Regions from separate parts of the Kitasatospora sp. NPDC048545 genome, predicted to be linked through region 1. Evidence: riboswitches for the same ligand, from Rfam matches in the RefSeq annotation. Region 1 holds a riboswitch; each other region holds the start of a gene.
The links. Region 1 has a riboswitch for cyclic di-AMP ahead of AB0D10_RS30360 (NlpC/P60 family protein). Riboswitches for the same ligand answer to the same signal wherever they lie in the genome.

Region 2: another riboswitch for cyclic di-AMP. It lies ahead of AB0D10_RS20265 (LysM peptidoglycan-binding domain-containing M23 family metallopeptidase); the one in region 1 lies ahead of AB0D10_RS30360 (NlpC/P60 family protein).
Region 3: another riboswitch for cyclic di-AMP. It lies ahead of AB0D10_RS02195 (transglycosylase family protein); the one in region 1 lies ahead of AB0D10_RS30360 (NlpC/P60 family protein).

The regions. Positions count from the first base shown of each region.
Region 1 covers NZ_JBEZIQ010000038.1:56,363-63,403, reverse strand. Annotated here, with positions in the region: gene AB0D10_RS30375 (glycosyltransferase family 87 protein) at 43-1,413, shown strand; gene AB0D10_RS30370 (hypothetical protein) at 1,481-2,503, opposite strand; gene AB0D10_RS30365 (NlpC/P60 family protein) at 2,683-3,729, opposite strand; gene AB0D10_RS30360 (NlpC/P60 family protein) at 3,956-5,077, opposite strand; cyclic di-AMP (ydaO/yuaA leader) riboswitch at 5,088-5,241, opposite strand; gene AB0D10_RS30355 (NlpC/P60 family protein) at 5,578-6,615, opposite strand; gene AB0D10_RS30350 (NYN domain-containing protein) at 6,815-7,041, opposite strand, start outside.
Region 2 covers NZ_JBEZIQ010000020.1:37,105-44,145, forward strand. Annotated here, with positions in the region: gene purB (adenylosuccinate lyase) at 1-1,328, shown strand, start outside; gene AB0D10_RS20260 (MFS transporter) at 1,369-2,904, opposite strand; cyclic di-AMP (ydaO/yuaA leader) riboswitch at 3,262-3,399, shown strand; gene AB0D10_RS20265 (LysM peptidoglycan-binding domain-containing M23 family metallopeptidase) at 3,402-4,388, shown strand; gene AB0D10_RS20270 (DUF2470 domain-containing protein) at 4,909-5,628, opposite strand; gene AB0D10_RS20275 (RidA family protein) at 5,760-6,188, opposite strand; gene AB0D10_RS20280 (IclR family transcriptional regulator) at 6,217-6,966, opposite strand; gene AB0D10_RS20285 (sugar kinase) at 6,963-7,041, opposite strand, start outside.
Region 3 covers NZ_JBEZIQ010000002.1:12,000-19,040, forward strand. Annotated here, with positions in the region: gene AB0D10_RS02175 (helix-turn-helix transcriptional regulator) at 1-603, opposite strand, end outside; gene AB0D10_RS02180 (ATP-binding protein) at 1,022-1,603, shown strand; gene AB0D10_RS02185 (DUF397 domain-containing protein) at 2,172-2,435, opposite strand; gene AB0D10_RS02190 (hypothetical protein) at 2,994-3,953, shown strand; cyclic di-AMP (ydaO/yuaA leader) riboswitch at 4,479-4,636, shown strand; gene AB0D10_RS02195 (transglycosylase family protein) at 4,623-5,897, shown strand; gene AB0D10_RS02200 (DUF2191 domain-containing protein) at 6,155-6,355, shown strand; gene AB0D10_RS02205 (LacI family DNA-binding transcriptional regulator) at 6,429-7,041, opposite strand, start outside.

The sequences.
Region 1 (7,041 bases):
GACGCCTCCGGTGAGGACGTCCGAGACGAACGAGGGAGCGCAGTGGAATTGGCCCCGGCCACCGAGTCCGGTTCGTCGCGCGGCCGGCTCGGCCGCCCGCTCGGGGCGCTGGCCGCGCTCGGCGCGACCTGGGTGGCCACCCGCACCGTGCTGGTGCTGCTGATCACCGGCGTGCTGAAGTCACCCGGCGGCGACGTCACCGCCGACGTGTGGATGATCTACCACGCCTGGTACGGCGTGCTGCAGACCGGCACCTTCCCCTTCGACGACGTGACCTGGCAGTACCCGCCGGGCGCCGCCCTGGTGATCCTGCTGCCGGGCCTGCTGCCCTGGTCGTACCTGGTCTCGTTCTGGGTGATCTGCGGGGTCGCCGACGCCGCCGCGGCCGCGCTGCTGGTCCGCACCGGCCTGCGCCGGGGCCGGGCGCTGACCGGCGCCTGGATGTGGGTGGCGGGGGTCCCGCTGCTCGGTCCGATGATCTATAACCGCTTCGACGTCATCGTCACCGCGGTCACCCTGGCCGGCCTGCTGGCACTGATCCGCCGCCCGGCGGTCGGCGGGCTGCTGCTGGGCCTGGGCGGCATCGTCAAGGTCTGGCCGCTGCTCGGCCTGATCGGCATCCCCTCCGGCCGCCGCACCCGCCGTTCCTGGACACTGGCGGGGGCCACCGCCGTCTCGATCGGCTTCCTGCTGGCGGCCGGCATGAACGGCGCCTTCGACTTCCTGGCCTTCCAGAAGGACCGCGGCATCGAGGTGGAGTCGGTCGGCGCCCTGCCGCTGCACCTGGCCCGGATCGCCGGGGGCTGGGACGGCCGGGTCACCATGAACTACGGCTCCCCCGAGATGCTCGGGCCGTGGGTCGGCGTGATCAGCAAGGTGATGATGGCCGGCACGGTGCTGGGCTTCCTCTGGCTGCTGCTGTGGCGCTTCACCTCGAAGCGCCGCAACGCGGCCACCATGTACGACGCGGCGCTGTGCGCGCTGCTGATCTTCGTGGTGACCAGCCGGGTGATCAGCCCGCAGTACCTGGTCTGGCTGGTCGGCGTCGCGGCGGTCTGCCTGACCGTGCGCGGCACCAGCCAGCGGCCGGTGGCGCTGCTGATCCTGATCGCCTGCCCGCTGACGCTGGTCGAGTTCCCGACGATGTTCACCCAGGTCCTGGCCAGCGACCCGCTCGCGATCACCGTGCTGGCCCTGCGCAACCTGCTGCTGGTGGCCGCCGCCGTGCTCTCCTGCGTCCGGCTGTGGCGCTCCACCCGCGGCGAGGCACCGCTGCCGCCGACGGTGGTGCTGGACCGGGACCCGGCCGCGCTGCCGGCCGCGGGCTACCCGGTGCGCCCGGGCATCGCGTACGAGCAGGACCTGCTGGACGGCATCGACCACCCGGGCGCGCCGGCCGAACAGCGGCGCTGAACCGGCCACGCCGGGCCGGGCCCGAGCAGGAGGGCCGGACTCCGGCCGTCGGTTCCGGCCGTCGGCCTCAGTCCTTCAGCGCCGCCACCTCGGCCTGCCAGAGCCTGGCGAACTCGCCGAGGCCGACGCCCAGTTCGGCGCGCAGCAGCCGGTCCGTACGGCGCTCGCGATCCTCGTCCGTCCCGTCGGCCGCGCCGACCGCCCGGTAGAAGGCGACCAGCCGCTGCGGCCCGTAGCGGCGGGCGATCAGCTCGCAGGCCAGCCAGGACTGCTCGTAGGCCTGGGCGATGCCGGCGGCCCCGGCGGCGAAGTCCCGGTCCTCGGGCAGGTCGGCGGGCAGCCGCCCGGCGGCGACGTCCCGGGCCAGCTCGGGGGCGATCTGCTGCGGGCTGCGGCCGGAGTCACGGTAGGCGGTCCAGTCGGCGACGCCCTCGGAGAGCCACAGCGGCGTCCAGGCCCGGGTGTCGGACCTGGTCGCGACGTGGGTGGCCTCGTGCGTGATGACCACCTGCCGGCCGAAGTCGCTGAGGCGCCCGTACGCCTCGGGGTTGACCAGCACCCGGTCCGCCGGGGTGTGCCGGGGCGCGCCGGGGGCGGCCACAGTGACCGCCGCCATGCCCGCCCAGCCCGCCGGGTCGACCTCCAACAGTCGCGCGAACTGCTCCTCGGTGGCGGGCAGTTCGAGCAGCAGCCGACCGGCCCACGCCCCGCCCCAGACCTCCTCGACGGCCGGTACCGCCCGGTCCCCCACCGCGACCAGTCCGGCCGGGTCGGGTCCGTCGGCCGACCCGAGCACCAGGCAGTGCGCGCCCGGCGCCGACCGTACGGGGCCGAAGTCCCAGAGCGCCGGCGGCCCGCTCGCACTCTCCTCGCGCTCGACCCGCCAGCCGTCCTGGGCCCCGGTCAGCGCGATCCGGCGCGGGTACACCACGGGGTCGTCGTCGTACCCGGCGATCCGCACCACCAGGTCGGCCGCGGCGGTCAGCCGGTCCGGCCCGCCGCCCGCGGCGAGCACCAGGTTGCGGTACGCCGCCCCGACCACCGGAAGCCCCGAACGGGCCGGCAGCGAGCGTGCCCGCTCCGCCAGCACCGCGGCCACCTCGGCGCGCCGATCGGCCGCCTGCCGGGCCGGTGCCGCCGCCGGGGCGACCGGCGGCAGCGACAGCTGGGCCAGCCCGCCGGCCGCGAGCAGCAGCGCACCCCGCCGCGACAGCGCGCGACGGGGCAGGTCTATCGGGTGCGGCCCGTGGGGGCCGGACGTCGAGGCGCTCAGAGCCGGACCACCCCCGAGACCGGCATGGCGTTGACGCTCTCGTAGCGGACCTTGGCGCCCGGGTAGGGGGCGTGCACGATCACGCCGCCGCCGGCGTACATGCCGACGTGGTGCATGTCCCGGTAGAAGATCACCAGGTCTCCCGGTCGCGCTTCGGAGAGGTTGATCCGCCGGCCGGCGTACGCCTGGGCCTGCGAAGTGCGCGGCAGGGTCACTCCGGCCTGCCGCCAGCTGTAGTACATCAGACCGGAGCAGTCGAACGCGCGGGGCCCGGTGGCTCCGTAGACGTACGGAGCCCCGACCATCCGCACCGCGGCGGCCAGCGCGGCCGCCCCGCGCTCGGAGGCGGCCGGGGCGGAGCCGAGGTCCAGCCGGTCGGTGCCGCGGGTGGCGCGCTGCTCGGCGTCCCGGGCGTCCTGGGCGGTCATCCTGGCCCGTTCGCCGGCGCCCAGGCCGTTGAGCAGCTTCTGCGCCTCGGCGAGCCGCTGCTGGATCTGCTGCTTGTTGTCGGCGAGCGAGCGGCGGGCCTCGTCCAGTTCGGCGAGCTTGCCGGTCGCCTCGACGCGCCGCTGGTCGAGCCGGCGCTCGCGGGCGACCAGCTCGTGCAGCGTCTCATGCTGCCGCTGCGCCTCCTGGCCCATGGTCCGGGCCCGGGCCAGGTACCCCGCCGGGTCGGAGGACAGCATCAGCTGGGCGGCCTGGGCCATCCCTCCGCCGCGGTACTGCGCCCCGGCCACGGTCGCCAGACTGCCGCGCAGCTCGTTGAGCTGGTCCTGGGCGACGGCGATCTCGCCCTGGAGGATCGTGGTCTCGCCCTGGAGGCGCCGTTGGGCCTCCAGGGCCGCGTTGTACTTCTCGGACGCCTGCTCGGCCTCCTCGTAGAGCTGCTCGACCTGCGCCTTGACCTCCTTGCGGTCGGTCGGGTCCGGGCTGCCGGGAGCGGCCTGGGCGCTGCCTCCGGTCGCGACGCCGAGCGCGGTGGTGGCGGCCGCCGTCAGCACCAGTGCGCGGGCGAGCAGTTGGGAACGGCGGTGCACGGGCATGGCGGCAACGGCTCCAATCCGGCGGCTCGGCCCCGCCGCCGCCCCACTGCGGGCGGCCGTCGAGCGGGAGTCCGGTGGCAGACGTTAGCGAGTCCGGGCAAGCGAGTCCAAACCCCTCCGGACCCGAATATTTGACTCCTAATCGGACATCAGCCCGAGCAGCCGGAAAAGCCGCAGGCCCGGCCTTCCGTGATGGAAGACCGGGCCCGGAGGCGCCGAGCGGGGATCAGACCCGCACGATGCCGCTCAGCGGCATGTTGGTGACGGCCTCGTAGCGGACCGACGCACCCGGCTTGGGAGCGTGCAGCACCTGGCCGTTGCCGGCGTAGATGCCGACGTGGTGGGCGTCCCCGAAGAAGATCAGGAGGTCGCCGGGCTGGGCCTGGGACAGGTCGGTGCCGATCCGGGTGCCGGCGTGCGCCTGCTCCTGCGAGGTGCGCGGCAGCGAGACGCCGACCTGGTTGAACGCCCAGACCATCAGGCCGGAGCAGTCGAAGGAGCCCGGGCCGGTGGCGCCCCACACGTACGGGCTGCCGACCTTGGAGGCCGCGGCGGAGAGCGCGGCGGCACCGCGCGAGCTGCCGGGGGCCGGGAGCGCGCCGGCCGGCGTGGACGAGGGCGCCGACAGGTTGGTGCGGCTGTTGTCGCGCGAGGCGCGGTCGGCGGCCTGCTGCTGGGCCTTCGCGGCGTCGGCCTGGGCCTTGGCGTCGGCGGCGGCCTTCTCCTCGGCCGCGCGCAGCGCCTGGCGCTCCTGCTCGGTCAGGGTGTTGAGCAGGTCCTGGGCGGCCTTCAGCTTGTTCTGGACCTCGTCCTTGGAGGCCTTCAGCTGCTGGGTGGTCGACTCCAGCTCGGCGAGCTTGCCCTGGGCCTCGGCGCGGTCCTGGTCGAGCTTGCGCTGCTGCTCCTGGAGCTGCTTCAGCTGGTTCTTCTGGGTGTCACCGGCCTGGTTCAGCGTGCCGGCCTGGGTGAGGAAGTTGTCCGGGCTGGACGAGAACATCAGCTGGACGGTCGGGGATATGCCGCCGTTGCGGTACTGCTCCCCGGCGATCTGGGCCAGGCCGCCCTGCAGGTCGGTCACCTGCTCCTGCTGGCGGGCCACCTGGTCCTGAAGACCGGAGACCTGCTTCTCCAGCGTCTGCTGCTTCTCCTGGGCGGCGTTGTACTGCTCGGTCGCCACCTCGGCCTGCACGTTGAGCTGGTCGACCTGCTCCTTGACCTGGTCCTTGGTCGGCTGCGGGTCGGCGTGCGCGCCGGACTGCGCGGAGAGGGCGACGGCTGCGGCAGCGACACCGGTCAGGATCGAGACGCGGGCGCGGCCTGCTGGCTTGGGACGACGATGGGACGCCACGAAGGCGGGCTCCTTCTTCCTACGTCCGCCTACCGGGTGAGCTGACGGGTTCGGGCCGGAAGCATGCCCTACGACGCCTCACGGCCGTTCCACCGGCCGACCTGGCGCCGATTCACCCCGGAGGAACGTGGTTCCCCGGCTCCGCTGCGCAGCGCCCCCGCTTGCTGGGCTCCCCTGTCGGGCAGTCGCTTCGACCTGCCCCGCTGCCTCGCGAACTCGACGGTGACCACCGCTGCCACCCTGGCTGGGTGATCGACACTGCGGTGCTCTGGGGCATGACCCTAGTAACTGAACCGTGATCGGTTCAAATCCTTGTCAGAAAAAAGACGGAAGATTACCCAAGTTCCTTTGTGAAAATGACCGATGGTGACCATTGCCGTACGCAAGGCTGATCAGGTCTCACCCGTTGGTCGCAAAACGCTCGAAAACCTGAACACCACCCCCGACGGGGGTGGTGCGGATCACAGGGGCCGGTCGAACCTCTCCGGCGTGTCGGGCCGTCAGACCCGGCGGATCGTGTTGATCGGCATCGCGTCGGCCTTCATCACCTTCACCACGTCACCGGTGTGCGGCGCGTGGACCACCATGCCGTTGCCGATGTACATCCCGACGTGGTGCATGTCGCCGCCGTAGATGACCAGGTCGCCGGGCTGCGCCGCGGCCAGCCCGGGCACCGCGGTGCCGTAGTGGCCCTGCTCCTGCGAGGTGCGCGGCAGCGAGACGCCCGCCTGACCGTACGCCCAGAGCATCAGCCCGGAGCAGTCGAAGGTGCTCGGCCCGGTGGCGCCCCAGACGTACGGGGAACCCTGCTTGCTCATCGCCTTGGCCACGGCCACGGCCGCGTAGCCGCTGGCCGGCGGCAGGTTGCTCAGGTCGACCCGGTCGCTGCCGCGCGAGGCCCGGTCGTCCTGCGCCTGCTGGGCCTTCAGCGCGGCGCGGTCGGCGGCGCTGAGCGAGTTCAGCAGGTCCTGGGCGGCCTGCAGCTTGGTGTTGACGTCCGCCTTGGCCTGGTTCAGGTCCTTGGTGGTGGTGTCGAGGGAGGCCAGCACGGCGGCGGCCTCGGACTTCTCCTGGTCCAGCCGGCGCTGCTGGTCCAGCAGCCCCTTGAGCGCCTCGGCCTGGCTGGCGCTGGCCTGCTGGACGGTGGAGGCCTTCTGGAGGTAGCCGGACGGGTCGGAGGAGAGCATCAGCTGGACGGAGGGGTCGATGCCGTTGGTGCGGTACTGCTCGCCCGCGACCTCGGCCAGCCCGCCCTGCAGCTGGGTCATCTGCTCCTGGCCGCGGGCCACCTGGTCCTGCAGCTGGTCGGCCTGCTTGCGCAGCTGGTCGGACCGCTCCTTGGCGCCGTTGAACTTCTCCGCCGCCTGCTCCTGCTCCTCCTGGAGCTGGTCGATCTGCGCCTTGACGTCCGTCTTGTTCGGCTGCGGCGCGGCGTGCGCGGCCACCTGGGCCGAGAGGGCGACCGCGGTCGCAGCGGCAGCGGTGAGCACGGAGACCCGCGCGCGGCTCGGCTGCTTGGGACGGCGGTGGGAGGCCAAGAGACCGGCTCCTTCTTCCAACGGACTCACCCGATTGGATGAGATTCCGGAAAATAGGTTTGACGCCAGACCCTAGTGCGGATCTACCGGTTTTGCCACTCCCCCGAAGGCGTGAACTCCGTTTCCCACACCGACTTCACCGGACCCGCACACCACCGCGAAACCGGCGCTGAGCAGGCGTCATCCCGCCCGGCCCGGTTCAGGGCCGGGCCAGCCGGTTCAGCAGCAGCACCGACGCCACCGGGCGCGCGCCCGCCTTCCGCACGCCCTCCGCGACCTCCCGGTCGGCGGACACCACCACCACCGGACGGCCCTGCGGCTCCGCCCGCACCAGGCGGCGGATCAGCTCGTCCGCGGTCTCCCCGGTCCGGCTGAACCGCACCCGGACCCCGCGCGGCGGCGCCATCATCACCGGGACGTCCAGGT
Region 2 (7,041 bases), on a different contig from region 1:
ACCTGTGGCTCGCCGTCCTGAAGGCCCAGCAGGACCTCGGCGTCGAGGTGCCGGCCACCGCCGTCGCCGACTACGAGCGGGTGATCGACCAGGTCGACCTCGGCTCGATCGCCGCCCGTGAGCGGGTCACCCGCCACGACGTGAAGGCCCGTATCGAGGAGTTCAGCGAGCTCGCCGGCCACGAGCAGATCCACAAGGGGATGACCTCCCGCGATCTGACCGAGAACGTCGAGCAGCTGCAGATCCGCCAGTCGCTGGAGCACGTGCGCGACCGCACCGTGGCCGTCCTGGTCCGCCTGGCCAAGCTGTCCGCCCAGCACTCCGAGCTGGTCATGGCCGGCCGTTCGCACAACGTGGCCGCGCAGGCCACCACCCTGGGCAAGCGCTTCGCGTCGATCACCGACGAGCTGCTGGTCGCCTTCCGCCGCCTGGAGGAGCTGATCGCCCGCTACCCGCTGCGCGGGATCAAGGGCCCGGTCGGCACCGCCCAGGACATGCTGGACCTGCTCGGCGGCGACACCGAGAAGCTGGCCGAGCTGGAGCGCCGGGTCGCCGGGCACCTCGGCTTCGAGAACGTGCTGACCAGCGTCGGCCAGGTCTACCCGCGCTCGCTGGACTTCGAGGTGCTCACCGCCCTCGTCCAGCTCGCCGCCGCGCCGTCCAGCCTGGCCAAGACCATCCGCCTGATGGCCGGCCACGAGCTGGTCACGGAGGGCTTCAAGGAGGGCCAGGTCGGCTCCTCCGCGATGCCGCACAAGATGAACACCCGCTCCTGCGAGCGCGTCAACGGCCTGGCCGTCATCCTGCGCGGCTACGCCTCGATGACCGGCGAGCTGGCCGGCGACCAGTGGAACGAGGGCGACGTCTCCTGCTCGGTGGTGCGCCGGGTCGCGCTGCCGGACGCCTTCTTCGCCTTCGACGGCCTGCTGGAGACCTTCCTGACCGTCCTCGACGAGTTCGGCGCCTTCCCCGCCGTGATCGAGGCCGAGCTGGACCGCTACCTGCCGTTCCTCGCCACCACCAAGGTGCTGATGGGCGCGGTGCGCGCGGGTGTCGGCCGGGAGACCGGGCACGAGGTCATCAAGGAGCACGCCGTCGCCTCCGCGCTGGCGATGCGCGCGGGCGCCCGGGAGAACGAGCTGCTGGACCGCCTGGCCGCCGACGAGCGGATCCCGCTCGACCGGGCCGCGCTGGACGCGCTGCTGGCCGACAAGCTCTCCTTCACCGGTGCGGCCGGCGCCCAGGTCGCCGAGGTGGTCCGCCGGGTGGAGGCCGTCGCGGCCGCCTACCCCGAGGCCGCCAAGTACGCGCCGGGCGACATCCTCTGAGGTGCCGCATCCGTTGACGCACCGATGATGTGACGCAGCGTCAGCTCTCGGGCGAGGGCCCTGCCGCCGGACCGGTGGCAGGGCCCTCGTGCGTGCGGACGTGGCCCGGGTCGAGCGGCGGAGTGGTGCCGCAGTTCCACTCGCAGTCCGGCTCGGCCACCGGGTGGTCCTCGGGGTCGAGCACGTTGCCGCGGACGGTGGCGAAGGCGATCAGCCCGCCGCCGGCCAGCAGGCCCGCGCAGATCAGCATCGCGGTGTGGAAGGCGGCGTCGACCTCGGCCGGCACCCGGTAGGCGTCGCCGCTCAGTCCGGCCAGCGCCGGTAGCGCGGCCACCGCGAGCAGACCGGCCGCCCGGGCGGCGGCGTTGTTGACCCCGCTCGCGATGCCCGCGTGCCGGACCTCGACGGCGGCCAGCACGGTGGCCGTCAGCGGTGCGACCAGCAGGGTCATCCCGCAGCCCATCACCGTGACGGCGGGCAGCACGTCCGCCCAGTAGGAGGAGTCGGCGCCGATCCGCAGCATCAGCAGCACGCCGGCGGCGCACAGCAGCGGGCCGACGGTGAGCGGGATCCGCGGGCCGATCCGCTTCCCCAGGCGCCCGGCGCGCGCCGACAGCGCCAGCATCAGCACGGTGATCGGCACCAGCGCGAAGCCGGAGGCCAGCGGGGAGAACCCGGCGACGATCTGCAGCTGCACCACCAGCAGGAAGAAGACGCCGCTGAACGCCGCGTACACGCAGAGGGTGACCAGGTTCACGGCGGTGAACAGCCGGGAGGAGAACAGTCCGAGCGGCAGCATCGGCTCGGGCGTGCGGCGTTCGACGACCACGAAGGCGGCGCCGAGCACCACGCCGAGCACGCCGCTGATCCAGACCGCGGCGGACACGCCCTCGCCGGCGGCGGTCAGGGCGTAGGTGATCGCGCCGAGGGCGAGCGCGGCGAGGACCGCGCCGAGCGCGTCGAAGCGGCCGGAGGCGCTCTCGTCCCGGCTCTCCGGCACGGACCGGGTGGAGACCGCGATCACGGCCGCCGCGAGCGGCAGGTTCAGCAGGAAGATCCAGCGCCAGCCGGGGCCGTCCACCAGCCAGCCGCCGAGGAAGGGGCCGACCGCGGCCGACACCCCGCCGAGGCCGGACCACAGGCCGACCGCCGTCGATCGGTCGTCGGGGTGGAAGACCGCCTGGAGCATGGCGAGCGAGCCGGGGGTGAGCAGCGCCCCGCCGATGCCCTGGACGGCGCGGGCGGCGATCAGTACCTGGATGTTCGGTGCGACGGCGCAGGCCGCGGAGGCGGCGGCGAACCAGACCACGCCGATCAGGAAGACCCGGCGCCTGCCGTACCGGTCGCCGAGCGCGCCGCCGAGCAGGATCAGGCCCGCCAGGGTGAGCAGATAGGAGTTCAGCGTCCATTGCAGGGACGCCAGGGAGGCGCCGAGGTCGGCGCCGATCCGGGGCAGGGCGACGTTCACCACGGTGCCGTCGAGCATCGCCATGCTGGAGCCGAGCACCGTCGCCAGTAGTACCCAGCGACCCTGCGCGGTGCCCAGGCGCAGGGTGCCGGCCTCGGAGGTGGCCACGGCCTGATCCTGCGCCCCGTGGGGCGTACGTGACAAGGCTCACCGGTGGCGTGTCGGCGGCGGGGGCGCTGTGTGAGCGGTCGGCTGCGCGGTGTGGCCGACTTCGGCGCAGGGTCGCGGATCAGTGGCTCGGGGTGAATGGATGGTGTACGCACCGTACTGGGGATCATCCGGAGGGTCACCGGACCCAGGGGGGATCGTTGCGGCTTCAAGAGATCGACATTGCTTCACCCGAACGGATGGGTTTTAGTTCAGCGACCGCCCGGCCAGTCCGGACGGATCCGCCGGGTGGAACGCCGAGTCCTGCCGCTGCCCGGCGGTTCGATCTGAACTCTGTACGGCAGGAGCGGGGGACCCACAGGTAAGTCGCCGGACCGGAGTTCGCGCCTCAGGGCGCGGGCGTCCAGGGCCGGCTCGGGGTGAAGCCGCGCATGCGGCCGGGCAACTCCAGCCCGAACCCGACAGCTCACCTCGCAGGCGTCGGAGAGGAAACTTCCATGCCTGCTCAGGCTCGTCGTATCGTCCTGCCCCGCGCCGCCCGCATCGGCATCGCCACCGCCGTCACCGGTGTCTCCTTCGCCCTCCCGCTCGTCACCGCGATGAGCGCCCAGGCCCACACCGCCCCCGCTGCCCCGGCCGCGCCCGCCGCCGTCGCGCCTGTCGCCGCCGCCAAGCCGGTCGAGAAGGCCGCTCCGGCTGCTCCGGCCGCCGCGGCCGCCACGTCCGAGAGCTACCGCGTCGTCAGTGGTGACACCCTGTCCAAGATTGCCGACGTCAAGAACGTCGAGGGTGGCTGGCACGCGCTGTACGAGCAGAACCGCTCGGTCGTCGGCGCCAACCCGAACCTGATCTTCCCGGGTCAGCAGCTCACCCTCGCCGGCCACGCCGCCGCGCCGGCCGCCGCGCCGTCCGCGGACGCTGCCCCGGCCAAGCCGGCCGCCCCGGTTGCCCCCGTGAAGCCGCAGACCCAGGTCACGGTCAAGACCGAGGCCGCCAAGCCCGCCGCCCCGGTGCAGACCCAGGTTCAGACCGCCGCTCCGGCCACGGCCGTGACCGCCGCTCCGGTCGCCGCCACCTCCGGCTTCGTCGCGCCGCTGGCCAACCCGGTGCTGGGCGAGGCCTACGGTGTGGCCGGCTCGATGTGGGCCTCCGGCCACCACACCGGCCAGGACTTCGTCGCCTCCACCGGTACCCCGCTGCGCGCCGTCGCCAACGGCGTCGTGGTCAAGGCCGGCAACGGCGGCGCCTACGGCAACGAGGTCGAGATCAAGCTCGCCGACGGCCACTACGCCCAGTACGCGCACCTCTCGGTGATCGGCGTGAAGATCGGTCAGACCGTCACCGTCGGCCAGCAGATCGGCCTCTCCGGCGCCACCGGCAACGTGACCGGCCCGCACCTGCACTTCGAGATCCGCACCGGCTCGGAGTACGGCTCGGACATCAACCCGGTCACCTACCTGCGCGCGCACGGCGTCGCGCTCTGACCCTCCGGGGATCAGGTCCAGGGTTTCAGGAACCACCACTGCTGCGGAGCGAATCGGTCCTCCGGGATGGTCATGTCGGGTGACCGCTCGACCGGATGATCGCCGTGCAGTGGACATGGGCGCGGGACACGCCCAGGCCGGCCCGGCTCGCGGGATTCACCTCCCTCGCGAGCCGGGCCGGCCGCTGCCGTTTCCGGGGCGCTGCCGTTTCCGGGGCGCGACGTTCCGGGTGCGTGACCTTCCGGGAGGCGGGGCGGCAGGGGCGCGGGGCGGTTCGATGCGGGGCGGGCCGTTGTCGAGGCCGGCGGCGTCGGCGGTTTCGTTGCGCGGGTGGTGAGTCGGCCGGGGATCGCGGGTGGGCGACGGGTCTGCCGAACGCGCTGGAACAGGTGGGGAGTTCGGTGCTCCGGCGGCCGGGCTCGGGCGGTTCCGCGTCGTCGGGTGAGGGCCGTTGGGCGAGGGTCGTCGGGTGAGGGGCGGCGGGCCGGCTTCGTCTGGCGAGCGGTCGCGGGGTGTCCGGTCAGCCGCGGTGGGCCGGCAGGCCGTACTGGGCGGCGGCCAGCAGGTCGTGCATCCGGTGGCCGAAGTCCTCGGTGTCGCGGGCCGGTTCGGGGAAGACCAGGCGGACGTCGCGGTGGCCGTCGGGGTGGTCCAGGCGCAGCACCAGGCCGTGGCGGTCCAGGGCGAGCGGGCGGACGTCCGGGTTCCGGGCGAGTAGCGCGGGGTCGAGGAGGCGGGTGAGGACCTCGATCGCGTCGGCGTGGTCGTCCGCGAAGTGGGTGAGCATCGCGGCCTCGTGGCGGGCCATCGGGTCGGGGCCGGCGAGGGAGAGGTCGGCGGCGGTGACCGCTCCGGTGCCGTACGGGGTGGCGAGGACGGCGTGGGCGACGTCCACGCGCAGGTGGACGCTGAGGCCGTCGTCGGCGAGGTGCGCCAGTCGCAGCCGGCCGGCCAGGGTGAGCCGGCCGCGGACGCGGTCCCGGACGGCGACGGGGGAGACGTCGGTGACGTCGAGGACGACGGCGAGGCCGTCGGTGGCGTGGGCGGCGGCCACGGTGAGCGGGGCGTCCAGCGGGGCGCGCATCCGCAGGCGGGAGCCGTGGGCGGAGACCGGAGTGTCGAGGTCGTGGTGTTCGCCCAGGGCGCGGACGGCGAGCGAGGAGGTCGTGCTGAGCAGGCTCTGGATCCGTTCGGCGGTGGTGGGCTCGGGGACCTCGGTGTCGCCGGTGGGCTGGCTCATGGACGGACCTCCAGATAGTTAGGTGAGCCTAACCTAATGTTCGCGGTTGGGGTTCGGCAAGCAGGCGCCGGGACGTGCCGAAGGGCCCGGACGGGCGGTCCGGGCCCTTCGGCACGTCGGGCGGCGCGGTGTCAGGCGACGACGGCCTGGGCGTCGATCTCGACCAGCATCGGCTCCTGCGGGAGCTCGACGAAGACGGTGGTGCGGCAGGGCTTCACTCCACCGGGCTCGATGTTCTCCTCGATGAACTCGGCGTAGGCCTCGTTCATCAGTGGGAAGTCGGCGCGCTTGGTGAGGTACACGCGGAACATCACCACGTCCTCGATCGTGGCGCCGCCGGCCTCGACGACGGCCTTGACGTTCTCCAGGGTGCGCCGGGTCTGCGCCTTCACGTCGCCGTGGTGGAGGTACTCGCCCGTCGCCGGGTCCTGCGGGCCCTGCCCGGAGACCTGCAGGATCGGGCCCTTGCGCACGCCCTGGGAGAAGGTCCAGGCGGGGGCCGGGGCGCCCTCGGTGCGGATCTCGGTCTTCTCGCCGATCGGGGACTGCTCGGGGGGCATGGGACTCCTCGGATCTCGTGACGGTTCGTCAGCGGTGTTCGGGGCGGCCGCAGTCGGCCGAGACGGTGCGGGCGGTGGCGAGCAGCTGCGGGAGGAGGTCCAGCACCTGCTCGTACGGGAGGACGACGTCCGGGACGGAGATGGACGCGGCGGCGACGACCCGGCCGCTGGCGTCCCGGATCGGTGCGGCGACGCAGTTGATGAAGGCCTCGTGCTCCGCGTGGTCCTGCGCCCAGCCCTGGGCGGCGACCTTCTCCAGCTCGGCGAGCAGCGCCTCGGGCGTGGTGAGGGTGTGTTCGGTGTGCGGGGTGAAGTCGATCCCGGCCACCACCCTGCGCCGCTCCGGCAGGGGCAGGTCGGCCAGCAGCACCTTGGACACGGCCGCGCTGTGCAGGGCGGCGCGCAGGCCGATCCGGGAGTACATCCTGACCGGGTGGCGGGAGTCGAACTTGTCGATGTAGACCACCTCGCCGCCCTCGTAGGCGGCCAGGTGCACGGTCTGACCGGTGGCGGCGTTCAGCTCGGCCAGGTGGGGGGCGGCGATCCGGCGGATGCCGCGCTGCTCCAGTGCCAGGCCGGAGAGGGCGAAGAGGCCGGCGCCCAGGTGGTAGCGGTAGGCCGCGTCGCGGTAGACGAACCGTTCCTCTTCGAGGCTCTGGAGCAGTCGGAGCACGGTGGTCTTGTGGACGCCGAGCACCTCGGCGAGCTGGTCGAGGGAGCGTTCGCCCTCGCCGAGTTGGGCGAGGATGCGCAGGGCGCGGGTGACGGTCTGGCTCATCGTGCTCCGCTTCGAGGGCTGGGGTTCCCGCTCATTGTGCCCGGGCCCGGGCGGGGGCCCGGCGTCCGGTCACCG
Region 3 (7,041 bases), on a different contig from region 1:
GACGTCGATCAGGTACTGCACCTGACCGCGCATCACCTTGGGCCCGCCGACCGGCCGGCGCAGCGCGGCCTCGTCGATGACCGCCCACAGGCGCGGGCTGCCACCCTCGGCCAGCAGCTTCTGGCGGCGCAGCCGGAGGCTGACCCGCCGCTCGACCTCCTCCTCGCTGATGACCGGCCGACTCTGGCCGAAAACCGCCCGTGCGTACTCCTCGGACTGCAGCAGCCCGGGGATGAACTGCACCTCGTAGGTGCGGATCAGCTGAGCGGCCTCCTCCAGTCCGACGTAGGTCTGGAACCAGCCCGGCAGCACGTCGTTGAAGCTGTGCCACCACCCGGACTTGTTGGCTTCGCGGACCAGGCCGAGCAGGGCCTCCCGCTCCATCCCGTCGTCGACGCCGTACAGGCTGAGCAGGTCGGCGACGTCGCGCTCCTTGAAGCTGACGCGGCCGAGTTCCATGCGGCTGATCTTGGACTCGGAGGCCCGGATCGCGTAGCCCGCGTCCTCACGGGTGATGCCGCGCGCCTCACGCAGGCGACGCAACTGCGAGCCGAGGAGGATCCGGCGGACCATCGAGCCGCCGCCCGGCTGAACTGTGGTCATGCGGTCGAAACCTCCACCTAGGGCAAACAGCGCACAGTCTGCCATCAGTTGAGCGCTCACGGTGCCGATACTGACGGATGTTCCTATCAGTTCTGCACTCCGCACACCAGGATGCACGTGCATCCGGCGCTTGCATATGCCAATAGTGCGACTGCACGTGAATCGACTCTTGCATCTGCAGTGAGCGCACACCACCATGGTGCACGTGCACCTGCACATCCCTGGCAATCCCGCGGGCTCCGCGTCGACCCCACGCGCGACTCCGTGCACCGGCCCGACGGCGTCCCCCGCGCCATCGGGCGTTCGAGTGCGCGCGCGTGTGGTCGAGGGGGCGGCCGTGCGGCCGAGCGAGTCGGAGGTGACCGGCATGACCCCGGCGGGTCCAGCCGTGTCCGCCCCCTTATGGGAGGAGCTCTTCATGGGCACCGGTACGGCTTTGGCGGTTGACCCCCATGTGGTCACCTGTACGCTCGCTCCTCGCTTCGAAGCCGTCAGAACCGCGCGCGACTTCGCCCGGACCACGCTCCAGCGCTGGGGACTGCCGGAGCTGTTCGACGACGTCGCGCTGGTGGCCTCGGAACTAGTGACCAACGCGCTCCGGCATGCGATCGGCGCACGGCCCGACCCGTCGGGCGGCGCCCAGGGCGAGTATGACTTTCCCACACAGCCGACCCCGGACGGTCGGCTGCCGATCCGAATAAGCCTGGTGCACCGCGCACCCCAGGTGGTCTGCGCGGTGAGCGACCCGAGCAGCATCGGCCCGGTGGCCCGGGAGGCGGACTTCGTCGCCGAATCCGGCCGCGGACTGCACCTGGTGGAGTCCTTCAGCCGCTCCTGGGGCTGGCACCCGCTGGGCAGCGGCAAGGTCGTCTGGGCGATGTTCGAGGCGGAGCCGGCGGTCGGCCCGCTCGACGGACACCCGGAGATCGGCGGACGCCCGGCGCTGGAGGCGCTCGGCGGACCGGTCGACATCGGTGGACGGCACCGGCGCTCGGCCTAGCGCCGGGCGGCGTACGGCCCGCCCGGTGCCTGGTCGGAGGGCACAACCGGCACCCGCTCCGGTGGCACGCCGAACGGCGTGCCCGGCAACGGCCAGGACGACGGCCCCGGCGGTGGCAGCGCCGCGGACGGCAGGACCGGTGACGGACCGGACGTCAGACCCGACAGCGGGTCGGACGGACCACTCAGCGGCAGGTCGAGGGAAACCCCGGGAGGACCACGCCCCGGGTGCTTGCACCAGGCCCCGCCGGTGGTCGATCCCGGCCGGCGGCCCCGAGGGCGGCGGTGTCCACCGCGCCCCCCGCTGTGGCAGCACCGGAAGCAACGGCCCCGATTACGGCGGTCCCGAAAGCAACGGCCCCGATTACGGCAGTTCCGGAAGCAGCGGCCCCGATTACGGCGGCTCCGGAAGCAACGGCCCCGATTACGGCAGTTCCGGAAAAGGTGGCGGAAACGGCCCCGTTCGGGGCGGCTCCGAAAACGGTGGCGGAAACGGCTGCGGAAAAGACAAAGGCCGTCGTGGTGTCGGCACCCACGACGGCCCCCCGATGGTGAAACAGGACGGCTGGTCAGACCGCCAGGTGGTCGAACTCCCCGTCCTTGGCCCCCAGCAGCAGGGCGGCGATCTCGGCCCGGGTGTAGATGAGCGCCGGACCGTCCGGGAAGCGCGAGTTGCGCATCGCCACGTCGCCGCCCGGCAGGGCCGCGAACTCGACGCAGTTGCCCTGGGAGTTGCTGTGCCGGCTCTTCTGCCAGACCACTCCCCGGAGATCGGCCGCGGCCATCCCGTTGTAGGTGTCGTGCGAGCCGTGAGTGTCCTGCGAGTCGTGCATAGAAGTCTCCCGAAGAGCTCCGGAGTTGTTGTCCAGCGCGGCGCCCCCGGCACCGCCGAACGAACGGACCGGCCCCGTACCGGTCCGGCACAACGCCTCACTTGACGCGATGATAGCTGCAGTGCACGTGCATCAGCACGGGACATTGCAGGTGCACGAGGCCTTTCACCGGCGGCCCCGAACTCTTCACGGGGCCTTCTCCTGACGGTACGTAAACGGACATAGCCGACTGAATCGTCGGGGTCGCGATAACCGGCCGTGAGCGAATCCCCCCTGAATGTTGATCTTCGAATGCCGGGAGTCGCGCCGCCGTGACCCTCCGTCAGGCGACCTCCGGGCTGTGAGACATCTCACGCACCGCGGGTGCAACGCAGCGCCTCGCGGCGTACGTCAAGGCAATGGCCCGCGCCCGCACGGGGGTTGGGCGAAGAATGTCCGGATTGCGGGCAAACCGCCCGGACCGGCCCACCGAGGACACCGGGTCCGCACCGCCGCTGCGCGAAACCCGTACGGCAGCCGACTGCAGGCCGGACGGGCCGATGTCCTACGATCTCCGGCATGAGCACCGCAGCCATCCCGGGCGCGCCACTGCCCGTCCGCACTCCAGGCTCCCGTGCGCGGGGGCGCCACCGTCGTCCCGAGCGCCCCGAGATTCCCTCCGGCGCCCCGGCCCTGGTGCTCGCCGTACCCGCGACCGCCGGGCCCGAGTCCCGCTCGGTCGTCGAGGAACTGCTCTCGATCGTCCGCAGCGAGCAGAACGGCGTCCAGGCCACGGCCGGATACCTCCCCGGCGAGTCCGCCGAGGGTGAGGGCGGCGAGGAGCGCACCGTCGCCGAACTCCTGGCCACGGCCGCCGAGGCCGGGCTGCCGATGCCCGTCCTGGTGCCGCTGGTGCCCGGACCGCACGGTTTCCTGCCCGAACTCCACGCACTCGCTGCCGAGTACGGCGCGCCCGTCACCGACGCACTGGGCCCGCACCCGCTCCTGGCCGAGGCCGTGCACGTGCGACTGTCCGAGGCCGGACTGGCGCGCGCCGACCGAGCCCGTCTGTTCGCCATCGCGACCGCCGCCGACGGCGTGGTCCTGACCACCGTCGGCGGCGAGGACGCCGCCGCCGCGGCCGGCATCACCGGCGTGCTGCTGGCCGCCCGGCTGGCCATCCCGGTCGTGGCCGCCGCGCTCGACGTGCCCGGCTCGGTGGCCGCGGCCGTCAACCACCTCAGGGAGACCGGCGCGCAGCGCCCGGCGCTGGCCCCGCTGGTGATCGGGCCGGAGGCCGACTCCGAGCTGCTCGCCACCGCGGCCGAGGAGACCGGCTGCCCGTCGGCGGCGCCGCTGGGCGCGTACCCGACCGTCGGCCAGCTGATCGCCTCCACCTACCTGGCCGCGCTGCCCGCGCCCTCCCCGGAGGAGCTGGCGCGGGCCGAGGCGGAGGCGGCTGCCGCCGCCGAGGCCGAGGGGGCCGCAGAGGGCACCCGACGGGCCCACGCGGCCGCCGAGGGGCCTGCCGGACAGTAAGCGACACCGCGCGCCCGCCGGCGCGCACACGGGGCCCGGAACGGATTTCGTTCCGGGCCCTTCGCCGTACCCTCGCGCCCCCACAGGAGATTTGTGGGGGTTGTGACGATTGTGGAGGTTACGGGAGTTTCAGTGGCCACAGGAACCTTCGGGGGTTAACGGAGCTACGCGGCAATGATGGAGATTGTCCGTTCTTGCGTCATTTGCAAGGAAAAGGGGAGCACACTCATCAGCGCTCGAACTCCGGCCACTCCCCCGACTCGACCGATGCGCCACCGCGCACCTCGACGCACCGTCACGCGATTCCTGAAACCGAGCCAGTTGTGGATATCCGCAACGCGATTGCCGAAAAACGATCATTTACGATCATGGATACGCGCCATTTTGGCAGTTCCCACTAAACCGTGATGGGCGTCACAGCTGTTTGCAGTTTGAACTTAAGTCTGCTTAACGTGCTCCCCGTTCGTGACCACACGGACCCAGTTCATCCGCGACGCCGAGTCCTGCCGTCGGATGTCCTGGCAGCGCGAAAACGCACCACGGCAGGAGCGGGGGACCCACAGGTAAGTCGCCCCGGACCGTTCCCGGAACGGTTCAGGGCTAGGGGTGAAGCCGCGCCAAGCGCGGCCGGGCAACTCCAGCCCGAATCCGACAGCTCACCTCGCAGGCGTGGGAGAGGACCACGTCTTCATGCTGCCCACCAACGGCACCCGCCTGTCCAGCCGCACCCGCCGCGTGATCGCCGCCATCGGCGTCGCGGGCGTCGGCCTCACCGTCCCGTGCCTCGTCTCCGGCACCGCCTCCGCCGCCTCCGTCGCCACCTGGGACAAGGTCGCCCAGTGCGAGAGCGGCGGCAACTGGGCCATCAACACCGGCAACGGCTTCTACGGCGGCCTGCAGTTCACCTCCAGCACCTGGGCCGCCTTCGGTGGCACCTCGTACGCCTCGCAGGCCAACCTGGCCACCAAGGACCAGCAGATCGCCGTCGCCGAGAAGGTCCTCGCCTCGCAGGGCCCCGGCGCCTGGCCGGTGTGCTCGGTCCAGGCCGGCCTGACCAAGGGCGGCGCCCCGGCTGCCGTCGACACCTCGGCCGCCGCCAAGCCGGCCGCCCCGGCCGCCGCGGCCCCGGCTGCCAAGCCTGCCCAGGCCCCCGCCGCCAAGCCCGCCGCTCCCGCCCAGGACGACGCCAACGCCACCACCGACTCCGCCACCGGCAACTGGACCCAGAAGCACCAGCAGTGGGCCCAGGACGGCGACTACACCGTGGTCGCGGGCGACTGGCTGTCCTCGATCGCCGACAAGAACCACGTCCAGGGCGGCTGGCAGCGGCTGTACGAGCTCAACCGCGGCACCCTGACCGACGGTCCGGACAGCATCTACCCGGGCCAGCACCTGTCCTTCGGCGACCACGCCCAGGGCCCGAAGTCGGCCTCCACCGACAAGTCCGGCTCGGACTTCACCTGGTTCAACCGCTCGCAGAAGTCCGGCCAGTCCACGAACGGCGGTTCCGTGAACGCCAAGCCGGCCGCCCAGACCCAGACCCAGGCCGCGGCCCCGGCCCCGGCCCCGGCCCCGGCCGCCACCGGCAGCATGGCCGCCGCGGTCTCTTTCGCCGAGTCCAAGGTCGGCCAGGCCTACGTCTACGGCGGCACCGGCAACGGCGGCTGGGACTGCTCCGGCCTGACCCAGGCCGCGCTGCGCGCCGCCGGCGTCTCCGTCCCGCGCGTCGCCGCCGACCAGGCCGCCGCCAGCACCCACGTCTCGCTGGACAGCCTGCAGCCGGGCGACCTCCTGTTCTGGTCCAACAACGGCCAGGACTCGGGCGTCTACCACGTCGCGATCTACGTCGGCGGCGGCAAGTACGTCGAGGCCGCCAACCCGAGTTCGGGCGTGCGCGAGCAGACCATCGCCAACTGGGCCCCGGACTTCGCCGGCCGGGTCTGAGCACGACGAACCGGCTGACGGCCGACGGGTACCAGCCGACAGCCGACACGTAACAGTTGACGTGTAACAGATGACAGCTGACAGATTTCAACATCTGTCAGCTGTCATCTGTCACCTCTCGGCGGTCCGCCCGAACGCCGACCACCCGCCACCCCCGGAGAGAGTCTGGTCCCTCTCCCCGGGGGTTCCGGCGTATCCCCGTGGTGAAACCCCGCCCCGACGGGCGTGCTGCCGCTCCGCACCCGAGGAGAAGTCACATGGCCCGTGCCACCCTCACACTCGACGCGAACCGCGCGATCGACGCGACGATGCTCTCCGGCGCCGGGAACCCGCAGGACGTCGTCGAACTGGTCCTGCGCGACTGCCCGGCCCGCAGCCGCCGCACCGAGACCCGTACCGGCGACGCGGCCGACGGCCACCGCCCCACCTCCGACCGCCCCACCGCCCGGCAAGGCTGACCGGGCGCACGCCGAAGGGCCCCGGGGAGCGACTGGCTCTCCGGGGCCCTTCCGTCGGCCCTGCGACCGGCGCTCAGCGTGCGCAGGCCCCCGTGGATCCGCGCATCACCAGTTCCGGCTGGAACATGAACTCGCCGCGCTGGACGGCGTTCCCGCCGACCTCCTCCAGCAGCGCGTCCACCGCCGCCGTGGCCATCGCCTCGACCGGCTGGCGGATCGTGGTCAGCGGCGGCTCGGTGAAGGCGATCAGCGGCGAGTCGTCGAAGCCGACCACCGACACGTCCTGCGGCACCGACAGTCCGCGCCGGCGCACCGCCCGGATCGCCCCGAGCGCCATCATGTCGCTCCCGCACACGATCGCCGTACAGCCCTTGTCGAGCAGCGCTCCGGCCGCCGCGTGCCCGCCCTCCACGCTGAACAACGTGTGGTGGACGAGCTCCTCGGCCTCTTCCTGAGTGCGCCCGAACACCTCCCGCATCGCCGCCGTGAAGCCTTCTATCTTGCGCAGCACGGGCACGTACCGGCGCTGCCCGACGGCCAGCCCGATCCGCTCGTGGCCGAGTTCGGCGAGGTGCTGGACGGCCATCCACATCGCGGCCCGGTCGTCCGGCGAGATGAACGGCGCGTCGATCTTCTCGCTGAAGCCGTTGATCAGCACGAACGGCACCCCGCGCCCGGCCAGCCGC